One region of the Paenibacillus sp. FSL R7-0331 genome, then DNA from elsewhere that is predicted to be linked to it. Evidence: riboswitches for the same ligand, from Rfam matches in the RefSeq annotation. Region 1 holds a riboswitch; each other region holds the start of a gene.

What was found. A riboswitch is a leader RNA that binds a small molecule or an ion and turns the genes downstream of it on or off. The one in region 1 is predicted to bind cyclic di-AMP.
Region 2: linked by a shared signal. The riboswitch ahead of R70331_RS26935 (KamA family radical SAM protein) and the one ahead of R70331_RS00495 (C40 family peptidase) in region 1 are both predicted to bind cyclic di-AMP.
Region 3: linked by a shared signal. The riboswitch ahead of R70331_RS16090 (APC family permease) and the one ahead of R70331_RS00495 (C40 family peptidase) in region 1 are both predicted to bind cyclic di-AMP.
Region 4: linked by a shared signal. The riboswitch ahead of R70331_RS02325 (hypothetical protein) and the one ahead of R70331_RS00495 (C40 family peptidase) in region 1 are both predicted to bind cyclic di-AMP.

What each region holds. Positions count from the first base shown of each region.
Region 1 is NZ_CP009284.1:99,481-103,715, forward strand. It holds gene R70331_RS00480 (4a-hydroxytetrahydrobiopterin dehydratase) at 1-121, shown strand, start outside; gene R70331_RS00485 (c-type cytochrome) at 214-570, opposite strand; gene R70331_RS00490 (GNAT family N-acetyltransferase) at 698-1,183, opposite strand; gene R70331_RS00495 (C40 family peptidase) at 1,448-1,939, opposite strand; cyclic di-AMP (ydaO/yuaA leader) riboswitch at 1,945-2,089, opposite strand; gene R70331_RS00500 (C40 family peptidase) at 2,470-2,898, opposite strand; cyclic di-AMP (ydaO/yuaA leader) riboswitch at 2,971-3,109, opposite strand; gene R70331_RS00505 (hypothetical protein) at 3,333-4,163, opposite strand; gene R70331_RS00510 (M1 family aminopeptidase) at 4,175-4,235, opposite strand, start outside.
Region 2 is NZ_CP009284.1:6,186,100-6,190,334, forward strand. It holds gene R70331_RS26930 (HAD family hydrolase) at 1-511, opposite strand, end outside; cyclic di-AMP (ydaO/yuaA leader) riboswitch at 923-1,067, shown strand; gene R70331_RS26935 (KamA family radical SAM protein) at 1,212-2,375, shown strand; gene R70331_RS26940 (DUF6612 family protein) at 2,452-3,366, opposite strand; gene R70331_RS26945 (beta-galactosidase, LacZ type) at 3,588-4,235, opposite strand, start outside.
Region 3 is NZ_CP009284.1:3,827,744-3,831,978, reverse strand. It holds gene R70331_RS16105 (ATP-binding protein) at 1-145, shown strand, start outside; gene R70331_RS16100 (DsbA family protein) at 240-995, shown strand; gene R70331_RS16095 (disulfide oxidoreductase) at 995-1,426, shown strand; cyclic di-AMP (ydaO/yuaA leader) riboswitch at 1,652-1,811, shown strand; gene R70331_RS16090 (APC family permease) at 1,947-3,764, shown strand; gene R70331_RS16085 (ABC transporter ATP-binding protein) at 3,954-4,235, shown strand, end outside.
Region 4 is NZ_CP009284.1:530,181-534,415, forward strand. It holds gene R70331_RS02305 (ABC transporter permease) at 1-557, shown strand, start outside; gene R70331_RS02310 (hypothetical protein) at 602-793, shown strand; gene R70331_RS02315 (TraB/GumN family protein) at 903-2,138, shown strand; gene R70331_RS02320 (hypothetical protein) at 2,277-2,477, shown strand; cyclic di-AMP (ydaO/yuaA leader) riboswitch at 2,489-2,685, shown strand; gene R70331_RS02325 (hypothetical protein) at 2,798-3,217, shown strand; gene R70331_RS02330 (glutaredoxin family protein) at 3,348-3,587, opposite strand; gene ytxJ (bacillithiol system redox-active protein YtxJ) at 3,584-3,910, opposite strand; gene R70331_RS02340 (ThuA domain-containing protein) at 4,076-4,235, shown strand, end outside.

The sequences.
Region 1 (4,235 bases):
TATCACCATTGACTACAAAACCGTCATCCTGCGCTTATCGGCAAAAGAAGAGAACGGTCTTGCGGCCCTTGATATCCGCCAGGCTAATGAATTCAATGAAGCCTTTGACAAAACACGTTAGGACACGGTATTAATATAACGGCTACACCAAAAATGCCCGTACGAGGACCGGCTTGAGTCCTTATACGGGCATTTTAAATGAATATGGGTAATTTACTTTTTTTCTGCAAGCCACAAGGCAATGTTGGCAATCTCCTCCGGGGCCAGCTTATCCTTAAAGGACGGCATTTGCCCGCGGCCCTTAGAGACGATGCTGTATATGCCCTCGGCGTCCCGCTCATTTCCTTCATGCTGCAGGCTTGGGCCGGCACCGCCCTGAAGCTGATCACCGTGGCAGGAAATACAATTGGCTTTGACCACGGCCTCCGCACCAGCGGCATCCAGGGTTACCTGAGGCATTACAGGCTTATTCTCTTCCGCGACCTTTTCTTTACCGGGCAATGTGAACAAGAGTACTACTGCAAAGGCGCAGGCGGCAAAAAACAAACCGCTCATGATCCATTTCTGCATCTTCATCCGTCCCCTCCATGTAAGCTGCTTCCTTCATTATACAGAATGGTAAAGCGTTATCATAGAGTTTGTGTCAAAAAAATGAACAAAATCCGCAGTTGCAGACCACATAACGGAAGGTCCGCTGTCATTGATTATAGACCATGCAGTAAAAGGGCTTATCCCCGGTGGGAGTGCGGCGTTCATATGTATCGGTGATCGTAAAGCCGCATTTCTGATAAGTTCGTATAGCACGCTGATTCCAGGTCAGTACCTCCAGATCAATCTCACGGTCAGGGAATCTGCTGATGGCAGCCTGCACGATTACTTTCATAAAAGAATGACCCATTCCATGTCCGCACAGCTCGGGACGCATGCCTATGCCGAGCCGGACCACGCCTTCCATCGGAAACAGCTGCGCAAAGCCGCAGAGGCTGCCTGTCTTGTCTACAACGGATACATATTGCTCACTGCGCAATACCGGGTCACCGAATTCAATACCGAGCGCCTGCATTTGCTCCCAGGGCAGCCAACCGTAAATGTTATAGGGCGGCCTGTAATCCCAGGTACAGATATCCTCAGCATGGCTGGTGTCCATCGGTACAACGTGAAATGTAACAGGGGAACTGCTCATAAGGCCACAGGCCTCCTTCCAATGCTGCAATTTGCTATATGTGTATATTTAATTATATACAAAAGAGGGCGTGTTCAACTCAGGAATTTGCCGCAGGCAGCAGAAACTTGACAAACCGCCAAAAATATTTTATGAAAACGCAGAAAAATGGGTTTTAAGCTGTTTTATGCATGAGGGAAGGGGTAAGTAATTTTATAGACAAAAAAACAGGAGCCCTCCAAGATTTCGGCAAAAATCCTGGAAAAGCGCCTGTCTTATCGTTACTTATTGAACATCATCGTTATCTTCGGCATCCGTTGCAACTGCATGGTAAGCATCTGTGCTCATGATCCGTTTGGCGCCAACGTAGCGGTTGACGTAGTAGTTGTCACTCAGCGAGCTGATGGTTACGCCCTTTGAGCTTGAAGCATGTGCGAATTTGCCGTCACCGACATAAATGCCGACATGGGATACGCCGCGGCCGCTTGTATTAAAGAATACAAGATCGCCTTCCCGCAGATTATCACGGGAGATCGCAGTACCCATCTGGTATTGGGAGCCGGATTGATGCGGCAGGTTAATGCCGATCTTATCAAACACGTACATGGTGAAACCGGAGCAATCAAAGCCGTTAGTCGATACTCCGCCGGAAACATATTTGGTTCCGATGGCCTTATCGATGACTTTATCCATTTTGGAATCGGCAAAAGCGCTTCCTGCTCCAATGGTTAGCATAATAGAAAAACTGAGTAGTGCGGCGGCTAACTTCTTCTTCAAAAGTAAATACCCCTTCCAAATGCCTACGAGGTTAGCTTAAGGGTTCGGTTGAAGGTCCCCTATGACCCCTCTGTGAATAGGAGGTCAATTCACCCAAAATCGGTTCCCCCGTTTCCCTTATTTCGTAAGGGAACTCGGCACGACTGTTGATTAGGATTAGCTTGCAGAACATTATGACAAAACGTTTGTAAAACCCGGTTGAATAATTACAAAAATGTTACTAAAATCTCACTGCGATAATTGTAACAAAGACAGAGGCCGTTGGCAATCACTTAAAACATATTAGTGCATAATATTTGCGTTATTTAAGAGAGAAAACTGCATATAAAGACTCAAATTTACGTGCAAAGTAAGCTTTTTTCTGAAAAATTGTGGAATTTTTAGTAAGAAGGGTGTTTCAGTACTCTTTGAAGTGTGTAAAAGGTATAATAAGGAAAAAAAGAAGCAACCCGGAGATGATTACGGCAATAATCACGTCCGGGCTGATATAATTTACAATTATGTGTCAGAGGTTATATGTGAGGGGAAGTTCAATCGTAAGCGACAGCCTGGTAAGCTGTTGTGCTCATTACGCGTTTAGCGCCAACGTAGCGGTTGGCCCAGTAAGCCTGACTCAGCGAACTGATGGTTACACCCTTTGAGCTTGAGGATTGTGCGAATTTACCGTCACCGACATAAATACCTACATGGGAGACTCCGTTACCCAGCGTATTGAAGAAGACAAGATCGCCGGCACGCAGATTGCTTTTAGAAACGGGCGTTCCTACACTATACTGCGCTTTAGAGGTGCGGGGCAGTGTAAGGCCGACGTTTTTAAATACGTATTTGGTAAAACCTGAACAATCGAAGCCGGAAGTGCTTGTACCTCCCGTTTTGTACGAAACTCCGATGGTTTTGGAGATAACGGCGTCCATTTTGGAATCAGCTGACACGCTTGTAGCGCCCATAGTGAATACCATCACAAGACCCAGTGCTGCTGCTGTGCATTTCTTTTTAAGATGTGTACGAAATGATGTGTGACTTTTCAAAAGATGTACTCCTTCCAAGGCCTGCGAGGTTAGCTTAAGGATTCGGTAGAAGGTTCCCCTATGACCCCTCTAAAGCGAGATCAATTCACCCAAAATATGGTTCCCCCACTTCCCGGTGCTGGGAATTTGGCGTTTTATGCACCAGAACAGTGACTGTTAAATGACAATGTTGAAGTGTATAAGGTACATACAGTTAGTCGAATTAGTTTCAAAAGATTACAAAGTTGTTACCAGCGGTACAGGCATCATTGTATCAAAGGTTTTAATGTTTTGCAAATGCACTGTAAACTTATCGCTACGGACAAAAGAGCCACACCCCTAAATCAGAGGCAGTGACTCTTTTAATATGCCGTTTTGGCGGGAAATTATTGTGGAAATGTTTTACTGCTCCACAGATGGTACTGGGCGGCGATTCCCCACATTTTGAACAAGGTGGACGGGAGCGGTGATAGCTGGCGGAAGAGCAGCGCAGGCAGGCCGGGATAGAATAGTGCAGTTACAGCGCACAGCAGCCACGTCACCAGTCCTCCCGCACCAAGCACGATTGAAGCTCCGGTAGAAGGAGCAAGCAGTCTTAGGTATGCCAGCAGCCCGGAGAACATGCCTGTTCCTGCGGTATAACCGAATTGCATGTAGAGCAGCGCTGTACGGATGATATACAGGTAGAGCATCCAGGCCAGCAGATAGGGGAGAAGCTTCAGCAGCAGCTTATAATCCAGCAGCCCGCCTAACAGCAGTGAATACAGCTTGGGCAGCAGCCAATAAAGCGGGAGCGCAGAGAGCAGCCATTCAGCCAGGCTGAAGACAAATACCGGAAGCCCGTAGGTCTTCATTCCCGGGAAAAAGAACAGGCCGCGCTCACCTTTGCGTTCCTGATGCAGCTCATGCAGCAGGCCGGCGCGGATCAAAGGGGAAACCAGCAGCCGCAGCAGAGACAGAGCCAGCAGGAGCCAGAGCCAGCGCTGAACTGCAGGATCTCCGCTTAATGCAGCCTGGCCCTCGATATAATACAGCAGTCTGCCCAGAGCGCTGCCCCCGGCATGGGTGTCGGGATAACGCAGGAGCACGGGAATAACGGCAGATCTGACAAACCTGTACAAAAAATAGCCCCAGAGCAGCCGGTAGATAAACAGCAGAATCAGAATGTAAAATTGCTCCTTCATGCTGATCCAGCTGCGGGAAATCGCTCTTTTCACTATCCTTCACCTCACCAGACTAGAGTTCCGAGCAGAGTTTCAAGCAGTTTGGTTACACTTAGCGTCCAGCGC
Region 2 (4,235 bases), 850 kb from region 1:
CGTTCGGAGAATCTTCTATGGCGACTGCTTCCTCTGGCGAAAGGCCGAGACAGGACAGTGCCTGATTATATAGCTCGGGGTCCGGCTTCACGTTAGCAACATGATCCGAAGTCCGGATGCAGTCAAAATAATCACGGATGCCCAGCTGCTGCAGATACCGCTCCACCCATTCCATCGAAGAGCTTGAAGCGAGTCCCATGTGCAGCCCGGCTTCTTTGGCGGCGTCCAGATAATTCTGCACTCCGGGGCGGATTGCCTCCAGCTCCATGAGCTTGCTGTGCCGCTGCTGGACAGACGTTCTGAATTCCATTTTATCAATCGGAAGCTGAAGCTCGGTCATTAAATACTCGTACGGGTTGAAGCTGTTCAGGCTTGTTCCGATACAGGTAGAATACTGCTCAAGCGTCAGCTCTACCCCGTGCTCCTCATAAGCCTCGCTAAAGGCGGTGTACCAGGCAGTTTCGGTATCGATAATCGTTCCGTCAAAATCAAAGATAATCCCCTTGATCAAAATCAATCATCTCCCTCGGTCTTATGGTATTGGTTTGCCTGTCAAAACCTTAACAAACGATTTTTGCATCCGTCAAGCGCGATAGCTGACATGAAAAGCGTTGTTTCCGCTTACAAAAAGCGGTGGTAACCGCTTCATCTGCGGGAAAAAGAAGCGCCTGCAGAGAAGCTTTCCGCCTGCCCGTCCTGCCTGTTCAACCCCTTGACAACCGCGGGTTATCCCGTTCCCCCCCGGGAGATTACAAGGTTAAAAAGCCCCCGCTGTACAAGCAGACGGTAAACATGACATCAAAAAAAATTTTTCGCACCCCAAAAAATGCCCTGTATTCCGGCCTTGCGGCATGAAGCCAAGCCTAACGGTGCAAAATTAACTTTGGCAATACTTTTGACTTTAGGAAACTTAGTGGGTTATACTTTAACCACGCTTAATTTCCAGCATTTACTGTCTGGAAAGCGGGGGAACCAGTCAATTGGGGCGAATCATTGAGCTATGCAATGTAGGGTACCATCTTACCCGAGTCCGTCAGCTAACCTCGTCAGTAGTGGATGGGTCTGCTTTTTTATGTTTCCAATAACATGAGACCCTTGTGCTAAGGGTCTCTTTTTGTGCTTTTTAAGAGGCCCTGCTGGCTGCCAGTTTGGCTTTTTGACATCAAGGCTCCCTCTTGTCTCGTCATTATGAGAACAAAGGAGAGATTCATGTGCAAAAGGTACGATACATAACCGACATTAACAAAATGGAAATGCTGCCCGAAGCAGAAAGGTCACGATTGAAGGAGATCACAGACAAATTTGTGTTTCGGGCCAACGACTATTACTTGTCCCTGATCGATTGGGAAGACCCGAACGATCCTATCCGCAGGCTGGTCATCCCAGGGGAGGGAGAGCTTTTGGAGTATGGGGAGTGGGATGCCTCCGATGAGGGGGCTAACTATGTGGTTCCCGGCTGCCAGCACAAATACCGGACGACGGCGCTCCTGATCGTCTCCGAGGTCTGCGGAGCTTATTGCCGTTATTGCTTCCGGAAACGGCTGTTCCGCAACGATGTCAAGGAAGCCCCTTCCGATGTTACCGCCGGTATCGAGTATATCGCCGCCCATCCGGAAATTAACAATGTTCTGCTGACCGGAGGCGACAGCCTGATTCTTTCTACGTCCAGGCTGAGGTTCATTATTGAGAGCCTGCGGGCCATTCCCCATGTCAAAATCATCCGCCTCGGCTCCAAGCTGCCGGTATTTAATCCGATGCGCATCTATCAGGACCCCGAGCTGCTCGACCTGATCTGCACTCACTCCACTGTAGAGAAGCGGATCTACATCATGGCACATATTAATCATCCCCGGGAGCTTACCCCGGAGGCAAAGCGGGCCGTCCGGGCACTGCATGACGCAGGCGCAATCATCGTTAACCAGACACCGGTGCTGAAGGGGATCAATGATGATCCTGCTGTTCTGGGCGAGCTGCTCGACCGCCTCTCCTGGGCCGGAATTACGCCCTATTATTTCTTCATTAACCGGCCTATTGCCGGCAACCGTGAGTTCGTCCTGCCGCTTGAGCAGGTGTACCGGATCGTCGAGGAAGCCAAAGCCAGAACCTCAGGCCTCGGCAAAAGAGTCCGGCTCTCCATGAGCCACTCCTCCGGCAAAATCGAAATTCTGGCTATTGAGCAAGGTAAAGCCTATCTCAAATACCATCAGTCCCGGGATCAGGAGTATGGTAAATTCATGATTCTCGATTGTCCTGAGGACGCTGAATGGTTCGACGACCTGCCTGGAAACGAGCAGTACTGGAGCAGACCTCTGAAGAAAAATGCGGGTGTATTGCCGGCTAATGTATCGTTGCAGGAGACTGTTACTGCAAAGTAAGGTTGACTATTGAAACAACGGCAGCCCCGGAGAGCTGAATATCCCCCGGGGCTGTTCATTATATCCAGTATAAGCTCTACTCCAGCTCAGCCGGCTTAACAATCGTTGCGGTCTTATTATTCTTAGAGTATTTGGCTTCAATCTTGGTGGTGTATATATCCTTCGCTCCGTCAGCAGCCAGTACATAACTCAGGTCAACGGTCAGCTTCTCTGTCTGCCATGTCTTGGTGTTAACGAATACTTTCCAGGTTACACTCTTTGGCTGCAGGGTCTCCCCATCCCACAGATTCTCCTGGTCATATAAGGTAATGACCGCCTTAGCTGCAGCCGGATCAGTCAGTGTAAACTGCATAACAGTCTGTGCTCCGGCAATGCTTACCTTCATTGATTTTTTGTAGGCTTTGACGGAATCCAGCATAGCTGCAGGATCATACTGGCCTTTGGAGTAAAACGTATCCCACTCTTCCTTCTCCAGGTCAATCCAATACTGCGCGTCGGGATCGATCGGCTCTCCGTCACCGTCCGTTACAGCATCAGTATTGCTGAACTCTTCACTATCCTCATAGCTTCCTTCAGAATCTGCGATAAGCTCACTGCCGTCTACCAAATAGTAAGACTCCTTAGCATTAGCGTACAGCTCGTAAGAAGTCTCCAGCAGGCTGACTTTTACACTGCCCGCTGCAGCAAAGGCAGGCAGGCGGTTAATATCCAGATTGAGTGTGTTGGTATTGCTAATCTTCACGCCGCCGCTCTGTACATCCTGTTTCTTGATTACATCAATGTGGAAATTCTTCAATGTCTTCGCCGCTGCCGTTACGTTGCTGATCACCTGATCCGCAGTCGGCACCTTAGCGGCAGGGGCCTTAGCAGCAGGTGTTTTGGCCGCAGCAGCCGACACTGTATCAGAACCCGCCCCCCCTCCAGCCGCTCCCGACAGCAGCACAGCCCCCGCTACCAGACTTGTGCCGATTGTTTTTAGTACCCTTTTCATCCCGAATCTCCCTCTCGGATTGCAATTCCCGCCACAGCAAGCCTCTCCCAAGACTGCCCTTCCGGGTATCCGATCATAATATGTTTGCCATGGGCACTTGTCCCACCCATAATTTATCATGGTGATAATTTCCTGTAAACGGTCCCCTGACCTATACAGTGTACGCAAAAAACAGCCCCGCTCTGAATACCATCAGAACGGGGCCGGCTTCTTTTACAATATTATCTCTCTCCCAAACCCAAACTGGACAGGAAGAATTCATATTCCAGCGGCTGGTCTGCGGGAATTCTGTATTCCGGATGAACCGGTGCGCCCCAGCTGTCGTCACCGCCGACGCCCATTTGTCTGCCGGCAACAGTTACTACAGTGTAGTGAACCTGCGGAAGCTCAAACGGATGAGCGGCATGCTCCAGCTCGAATGCAGTGTATGGTGACAAGGTACACTCTACAGGCGCGCTTGCCGGAGCTGAAATCTGCAGCCCGACTCCCGCTTTATCGGTGATGTTCACACGGCGGACGCCGGTGCGGTTACCTGATTCCTGCGGTACAAGATAGCGGGACGGCAGGTCCTGCACCTTCCGGCTGAATACGCCGAGTCTGGCGCCGAACGCACGGTCAATGTAGTTCTCCTCAGGCCCCATCGCGTACCACTCGGACTGCTCATAGTCAGCGGACATCTTGAAGGACAAGGCTACGATCGGCACATCCGGAAGACCGGCAGCGCCGGAATAACGCGTACGTACTCTTACCGTTCCGTCGCCATACACAGTATAAGCTGTCTTGAACGCCAGCTCTTCATGAATGCTGAACCGGTAATCAAAGCTTACCGTTACCGCACCCTCTTGCTGCTCCAGGGTTACCTCTGCGCA
Region 3 (4,235 bases), 3.2 Mb from region 1:
CGGGAACATCAGAATTAACTCAGAACCCGGTACCGGGACTGAGGCTGTTTTCAGCCTGATGCTTGATTCAGGACAGATGGAGGGCGAAGAGTCCCGGGACTTTAGTGAGCCGGACTCCCTGGAGCTGAAAACGGAGGCTGTATAAGCTTAGGTTTGCCAAAGTGAGAAGTTTAATTATATAATTTTAAATTATATGATTCATATTCAACGGGTCCCGCGGGACAGAAAGGAACTCTCACTTGAGCAAAAACAAACGCAAAAGCGCTGCACTTCCCCAGAAGAGCAAAAATGAGAAGCTCGTAGCGCAGATGGAGAACCAAAAGAAGAAAACACTGATAGTGATTGTTTCGACGATCGTGGTGGTGGCTGTTATTTTTGCAGGATTATTTATGCTGGCCGGCAGAGACAGCTCAACAGCAGGCACACCAGCTGCACCGGTTGAATTCAATTACAGTGAAATGTCGAGACTGGGCAGTGAAGATGCACCGGTCAAAATCGTGGAATTCGGCGATTACAAATGCCCGGCTTGCGCCCAGTTTGCAGGTGTAATCAAGCCGCAGATTGTTCAGGAATATGTAAATCAGGATAAGGCAGCCCTGTACTTTGTAAATCTGGCCTTCCTTGGTCCTGACTCAACAACGGCAGCCCTTGCAGCCTTGTCGGTTTATAATCAGAACAGCGATGCATTCTGGACATACTATGATGCTCTCTATGCGAATCAAGGCGACGAGAATAAGGAATGGGCTACGCCTGACTTCCTGGTCGAGCTGGCGCAGAAAGAGAAGCTGCCAATTGATTTCGAGTTGCTCCGCAAAGACATTGAAGACAAAACGTATAACAGCCAGATCCAGAGTGAAGTGCAGCTGGCTACAGCATCCGGCGTATCATCTACACCAACGCTGTTTGTCAACGGGGTAATGGTCAATGAGCCGTTTAATATGGAGGCTATTGATGCCCAGATTCAGGCCGCTTCCGAAGCGGCGGTTGCCCAGTGATGAGGTTCACTGCCTTTTGCCGGCGTCATTGTCTGTATCTGGCCTGGTTCGTATCCATTATTGCGGTTGCAGGGAGCTTATATCTGAGCGAAGTATTGAAATATGAGCCGTGCAAGCTATGCTGGTTCCAGCGTATCTTCATGTATCCGCAGCTGTTTCTGCTGGGAATTGCCACGTACCGCGGGGATAAAAAGATTATTCCTTACGTCTTGCCGTTAAGCATCATCGGCGGAAGCATCTCCATCTATCACTATGCAGAGCAGAAGATTCCTGCACTGAGCAAGGTGCTTCCTTGTACAGTAGGCGTTCCCTGCAATGTTGATTATGTGAATCTATTAGGCTTTATTACCATCCCATTGATGGCCTTGACCGCCTTCACGCTGATTACAATTTTACTGTGGACAGGACGCAAAGATACGGCAGGGGAATAGACCGCTGACAGCAGGCTTCAGCACATAATAAACCATGATTTTTTTGTCACAAATAACATCCGAAATACGTTAAAACCAAGATACAAAGGGATAATGCAAGAGAATGAAAGAGCCATTCATCCCCGATCTTGGAATTGCGTGTTTTGGATGTTTTTTCATGTCTTTTCATTTGTTTCACAGCTTTACTGGGAATGCTTTGTAGACTATCATTAAGCCTTGTGAGAAGTTGAATATGCGCTGAATTTTCCGCAGGGAAATCGGGGGAACCAAACTCGGCTGAAAGGCCGACGGGGTGAATCGGAAGCAGGCCGTAAAGGCTGTAACCGTAGGGCTTTCCACAGTCCGAATCCGCCAGCTAACCTCGTAAGCAAAGGTGGGATAATGACCATGCCAGAAGCATGCGGATCATTTCCGTATGCTTATTTTTGTGCCTGCATTTATGAAAATCCCCCTATGAAAACGATGAAAACAGCGCACGGTATAACCGGTTCAACTAACAAAGAGAGGAACTGTTACAACAATGGTAAGCAAGGTAAAACGACTATTGATCGGACGTCCGATGAAGTCGAACGAACACGATCATGAAAAGTTATCCAAGGTAAAGGCACTGGCTGTCCTGTCTTCTGATGCGCTCTCGTCTGTAGCCTACGGAACGGAACAAATTCTATTGGTGCTGGTGGCTGCGGGCTTCACTGCCATCTGGTACTCCCTGCCAATCGCGCTTGCCGTATTGGGCCTGCTGGCCATACTCATTCTATCCTACCGGCAGACGATTTTTGCCTATCCGCAGGGCGGAGGAGCCTATATCGTAGCCAAAAGCAATCTCGGTGTACCCACTGGCCTGTTAGCCGGCGGATCGCTGCTGGTCGATTATATTCTTACCGTTGCCGTTAGCGCCTCGGCGGGCACGGACGCGATCACATCGGCTTTTCCAGGCTTGCATGATCATACTGTACTTATTGCTGTTTCTGTTATTCTATTGTTAACGATCGTCAATCTGCGCGGGGTTACGGAATCGGCCTCTTTTATCGCAATCCCGGTATATTTATTCGTCGTTTCGATCTTCTTTCTGATCGGTGCAGGGGTGTTCAAATACTTGACTGTAGGCGCTCATGCCAGTGTTCCTGAAATCGGCTCGGCGGTGTCCAATGTCAGTCTGTTCTTATTATTAAAAGCATTCAGCTCCGGCTGTTCGGCACTGACCGGGGTAGAAGCAGTCTCCAACGCGATCCCGAACTTCAAGGCTCCGGCTGAAAAAAATGCCGCCAAAACGCTGATGATGATGGGGCTTATCCTCGGTCTGATGTTCACAGGTATTACCCTGCTGGCTTACTGGTATGGGGTTACCCCGGATGAAAAAGCAACAGTAGTGTCACAAATTGCGGAGTCAACCTTTGGCCGCGGCGGTTTGTACTTCTTCATTCAAGGGGTTACGGCTGTCATCCTCTTCCTGGCTGCAAATACGGCTTACTCGGCGTTCCCGCTGCTGGCCTTCATGTTTGCCAAAGACAAGTATCTGCCGCATGCATTTATGGTCCGCGGAGACCGGCTGGGCTTCTCTAACGGAATTATTTTTCTCGGCGTCCTGTCGGCGGTGCTGGTAGCTGCTTTTCACGGAAATACAGAAGGTCTGATTCCGCTGTATGCAGTCGGCGTATTTATCCCGTTCACACTGTCCCAGCTCGGGATGATGGTGCACTGGTTCAAAACAAGACCCAAGGGCTGGCAGAACAAGTTTGCAGTGAACACGGTCGGCATGCTCACTACACTCACAATTACTATGATCTTCATTATTACGAAGTTCTCCAGCGTGTGGATGGCCTTCATCTTCCTGCCGGTCGTCATGTTCGTGTTCCACCGGATTCACCGCCATTACATGAACACAGCAGACCAGCTGCGCATTTGCCCGGCAACCGATAAGCCGTGTATTAAAGGAAGTACCGTTGTCGTGCCTGTAGCCGGTGTAACCCGCGCCGTGCTTCATTCAATCAGCTATGCCAAGTCCTTGACGGATAATGTGGTGGCTGTATATGTAGGGTTTGATGAAGAGGAGATTCACCGGATGGAGCAGAAGTGGGAGGAATGGAATCCGGGTGTGCGCCTGATCGTTCTGCGTTCCCGGTACCGCAGCATCATCCGCCCGCTGGTCAAGTTTATTGAAACCGTAGAGTGGAAGACCGCTTCAACGGACCATATTACGGTGCTGATTCCGCAGTTTATTACGAAGCATTGGTGGCAGGCGGTTCTCCATAATCAGACCAGTCTGTTCATCCGCTCTTACCTCATGAATCAGAAGGATATTGTAGTTGCAACAGTACCGTACCATCTGCATAAATAGTCGGGGAATAGGAAAAGGGCTGCTCCCGTTGATGACGGAGGCGGCCTTTTTGTGTGAACTCTTGTACAACTTTCATATATTTGCGATAATGGTAATTGAGAAACAATATCAGTCGGTTGATAAACGATTTCAATTGGATAATCCAATTTCAAAGCATCACTATACATAAGTATTTAAGGAGTGGAGAACATGTCAGAACGATTGAATACAGAACAGCTTAGTATCGGGTACGCGGAAGCAACAATAGTGAAGGGGCTTAACCTGTCACTTCCAACCGGGAAAATCACCGCACTGGTTGGAGCTAACGGCTCCGGCAAATCTACAATTCTTAAAACAATGGCCCGGATCATGAAGCCCAAGAGCGGAAGCGTTATGCTTGACGGCAAATCTATTCATACCTTGTCTACCAAAGAAGTAGCCCGCCAGCTGGCGATCCTGCCGCAGAACCCGACGGCACCGGACGGGTTGACG
Region 4 (4,235 bases), 430 kb from region 1:
GCAAGGTCATCGGTATTTTCCTGGTCGGACTGATGCAGATTGCCATCATTGCACTCAGTGTGACTGCCAATCTCCTGCTGCCGCATAACTCCGGCATACTGGCTGATTTCGAGCTGGATCTGAGCCAGCTAAGCATCGGGCTGCTGGTCTACGGGCTGATCCTGTATATTCTCGGCTACTTCCTGTATGCCCTGATCTACGCGGCGGTCGGATCGATTGTCAGCCGTACAGAGGATCTTGGCCAGGCGGTAATGCCGATTATGATGATCGGCTTCGTGAACTTCTACGTTCCTTTATTCAGCATTTGGGCTCCTGATACTATGCTGGTCAAGGTAGCGAGCTACATTCCGTTCACCTCACCGCTCAGTATGCTGCTGCGTATCGGAGTCGGCCAGGTCGCTTTCTGGGAGATTATCGTCTCGCTGGTTATTCTGCTGGCAACCACATTTGTGTTCGGCTGGCTGGCGGCGAAGATCTATCGCACAGGCGTACTGATGTACGGCAAGCGCCCGAGTATTAAGGAAATCAGAAAAGCAATGAAGGCTTACAAAATCTAATGCAAACAATTATAAAAAATCTAAAATAAGAGGAGAAATTCACAATGAGTAAAAAAAATCAGAACTTCCTGTTTCTTGCAGTGTGCGTGTTGAACATGGTTATGTTTGGTCTTGTGATAGATACGAACGGTTCCCCGGTGCGTGATTTCATACAAGGATTAAGCGTGGGATTGAGTGCTGCAGCAGTATTTGCAATGCTGTGGGTAATGGCTAAGGAACGCAGAAGCAGAGCGTAAATGTATATCCGTACTTGAATAGTAAATTTTGTAACCCGAGTGTCTCAAGCATCCTGATTTTGCTTAATTATTATATGTGGACTATATGAAGCTGAAGGAGACTAAGTAAATGAGAAACTGGAAGCAAATGCTATTATCTCTTACCTTATCGGCAGGATTGCTTACTGCAACAGCAGTTCCGGCCATGGCTGCCCCGCAGCAGCCGGCAGTAAAAGTAAACAATCAGACCGTCGAATACAAGACGGGAGCTCCGGTCAACAATCAGGGCACCACGCTTGTTCCGCTCAGAGCTACGCTTGAAGCAATGGATGTGCAGCTGCAGAATGCGGCAGGTGACACAATCTATGCCATTGTAGACGGTAAAGCCATTACACTGAAGAGCAAGCTTACTGTAATCAACGGCGTGACCTACGCACCTATCCGGGTTCTTGGTGATGCAGCGGGTTACGAGGTAGGCTGGGATGCACAGACCCGTACGGTAGTTCTGAAGACCAAGGCAGCGGGTGACGGAAGCCAGAGTGCTGTAAGTACGCAAGGCGGACGCGGCTTCATGTGGGAAGTCGAGAGCAACGGCAATACCGTGTATCTGGTCGGCTCGATGCATATTGCAGATGACAGCTTCTATCCGCTGAGCAAGGAATTTGAAGAAGCCTTTGCCGGGTCCGATTATCTGGGCGTAGAAATTGATATCAGCAAGGCAGCTGATGAGGCATCACAAAAGCTGGTTCTGAACATGGGCATGTACCAGGACGGCACGACGCTGAAGGATCATATTTCCGGTGAGACGTATGCGAAGCTGGGTGAGGTGCTCAAGGAGGCAGGCCTTAAGACTAATGCGCTGGACCAGTTTAAGCCGTGGGTAGCGGAAACGACACTGAGCAGCCTAAAAGCAGCGACGGCCGGCTATGAGGCTTCTGCCGGAATTGACCTGTACTTCATACAGAAGGCGATTGAACGGAAAATTCCGGTTATGGAGCTGGAGTCTTATGAGTCCCAGCTGGGAATGTTCAATAACTTCTCCAAGAAGCTGCAGGAAGAGAACCTTCTTGCAGCGATTGAAAACTACGATGTAATTGATCAAAGCGTGGATATGATGGCCGAGATTTGGAAGACTGGCGATGATGAGCAGCTGCTGCTGCTGACGAACAGCTTTGCCGGAGACGCGGAATACTACAAGGCGATGCTGGTTGACCGTAATATCGGTATGGCTGACAAAATCGACGGCTATCTTAAGAACGGCAAGAATGAAGAGTATTTCATCGTAGTCGGCGCGGCACATTATCTGGGCGAGCATGGCATTATCAAGCTGCTCCAGGATAAGGGATATACTGTGGTGCGTAAATAATATAACAACAGAAAAAAAGTGCCCCTCCAGGATAGGAGAGGCACCTTTTTTCTGCCCGGCGGCGGCAGAATTTGCTAAGGGCTGGTGATCCGTCCGCCGATAGTGTACCCTTAGTACTAAGGAGTGGTAGGCTTGAACATGAATCTAAAAACCCCGGTATTAGTCGCGGGTTCCGTCCTGCTGATTGCGATTAGCAGTCTGCTTCAGCCGGATGGCAGCACCCTGCTAGGTGCGGTACAGACACTGCTGCTGGGTGTGGGAATCCTGGGCTGCCTGATGGCTGCCCTGCGGTTCGTGAAGAGCAGCAAGAACAGCAGCGGCAAAAAGAAAAAGAGATAAAAGATAACTACATATGAAATCCGCTTAATTTCCGTTACGGAAAGCGGGGGAACCAACAACCGGAGGACGCGGGTAAGCAGGCGGTGCCGGTTATGGGGTGAATCCTTGAGTCTGTGAGAAGCTTAAGCTTCTCACAGAGGGAAGGTAGGGCGACTCTCAACGCCCGAATCCGGCAGCTAACCTCGTAAGCGTATTGCAGAGAGGATCAGTATATTGTGACCGTTAACCGGACCGCAAAGGGCATCCTTTGCGGTTTTTTTGCTGTTCATTTAGAGATAAATAAATCCACATATAGAAGTAAGGCGGAAGGGGAGACGAAGATGGAGACAGCTATGGACACTCAGGAAGAGTATATACTCATTTGTGCGCCGACCAAGGCGGGAGAGCATTTTATTAAGCTGCTGATCATGAAGGGTGCACGGTTTGCGGGGCTTGCCAATAATCCGGCTGAGAAGCAGCGGCTGGCGGAGCTGGGGGTAGAGGTGATTTTTGAGGTGGATACCCGGCATCTGAATACCTGGCTCAGACCGCCGTTTCCGGTAGGCCGGATCTATCTGTTTGAGAGCAGTGTCGCTTTATGCTGCCGGTATGTGCAGATGTGCCGGACATGGACGTCAGGGCCGATTTCAGTGATTACGACCTCGATGAGGCCGAGGCTGGTCTATAAGGGGCTTGGAGCCGATAATGTCATCTACAGCCACAGCGGACATGTCAGCCATTTGGCTGCAGAGTGTGAATAAGGGGCATTGGATGTAGCGGGCCAACCGAGTGCAGATGCTGCTATATGTTTTAACCATAAAAAAAAGTATTCCCCGGGCTTCGGACCAGGGAATACTTTTTTTTGCTAATTATACTGAGTATAGAATGCTGTTATCTTGCAGCGGCAATCAGTTCCTCAAGCTCCGGCAGGTTAAAGCCTTTGACGGCCCGGTCACCGGATACCGTAACAGGGATACCCATAAAACCAAGCTTTTCAACTTCCTCCTGATAGACGGCGCTTGCCATAATATCGCGCACTTCAAAAGGAATGCCCTGATTGGTGAGCAGTTGTTTAACCTGATTGCAGTCACTGCAGCCTGCGGTAGAGTAGACAATTACAGGCTGGCTCATTTATCAACGGCCTCCTTGATGGCAGAACGGGTGATTTTCCAGTGGGAGGTGTTCCAGCTTACATCGCTGCCGTCCAGCAGAAAGATCTGCGGGGATTCATGCTTGATGCCGAACTCTTCGGCAATCTGATTGGAGACCGGACGGTCTTCAATGACATGGACAATGGCCGCCGGTGTATCCGAGCTTTGTACATAAGCCTGGAATTCCTCATGCGCCTTAGCGCTGATCGGGCAGGTAGTGCTGTGCTTGAACAGCAGCTTTTTGCCGGGCTGGCCGACATATTGGTGCAGTTCATCAGAAGTATGCAGCTGTTGAATAGACATCGTATATCACCCTCCTGTAAATATGAAATAGAACCTGTAATGATGATTGTAACATAGTTCAAAATTAAAGCAAAAGCCGTTTGTATTAACCTGGCGGAAGTGCTAAGGTGAAGGAGAAATACCTGGAAATGAAACAGTTTAATGGATGGAGAGGTGTCATTATTCATGTCTGAATTGAAAGCCCTTGCAATCGGCAGCTATACAGCGGTAAAATATCATCCGTTTGCCGGTGTGGATCAGGAGCTCCGGCAGATCCTGTCACCGGAATTTACAGTTGATGCATCTGAGGATTTCGGGCTGCTGAGCCCGCAGAGTCTTAAAGAGT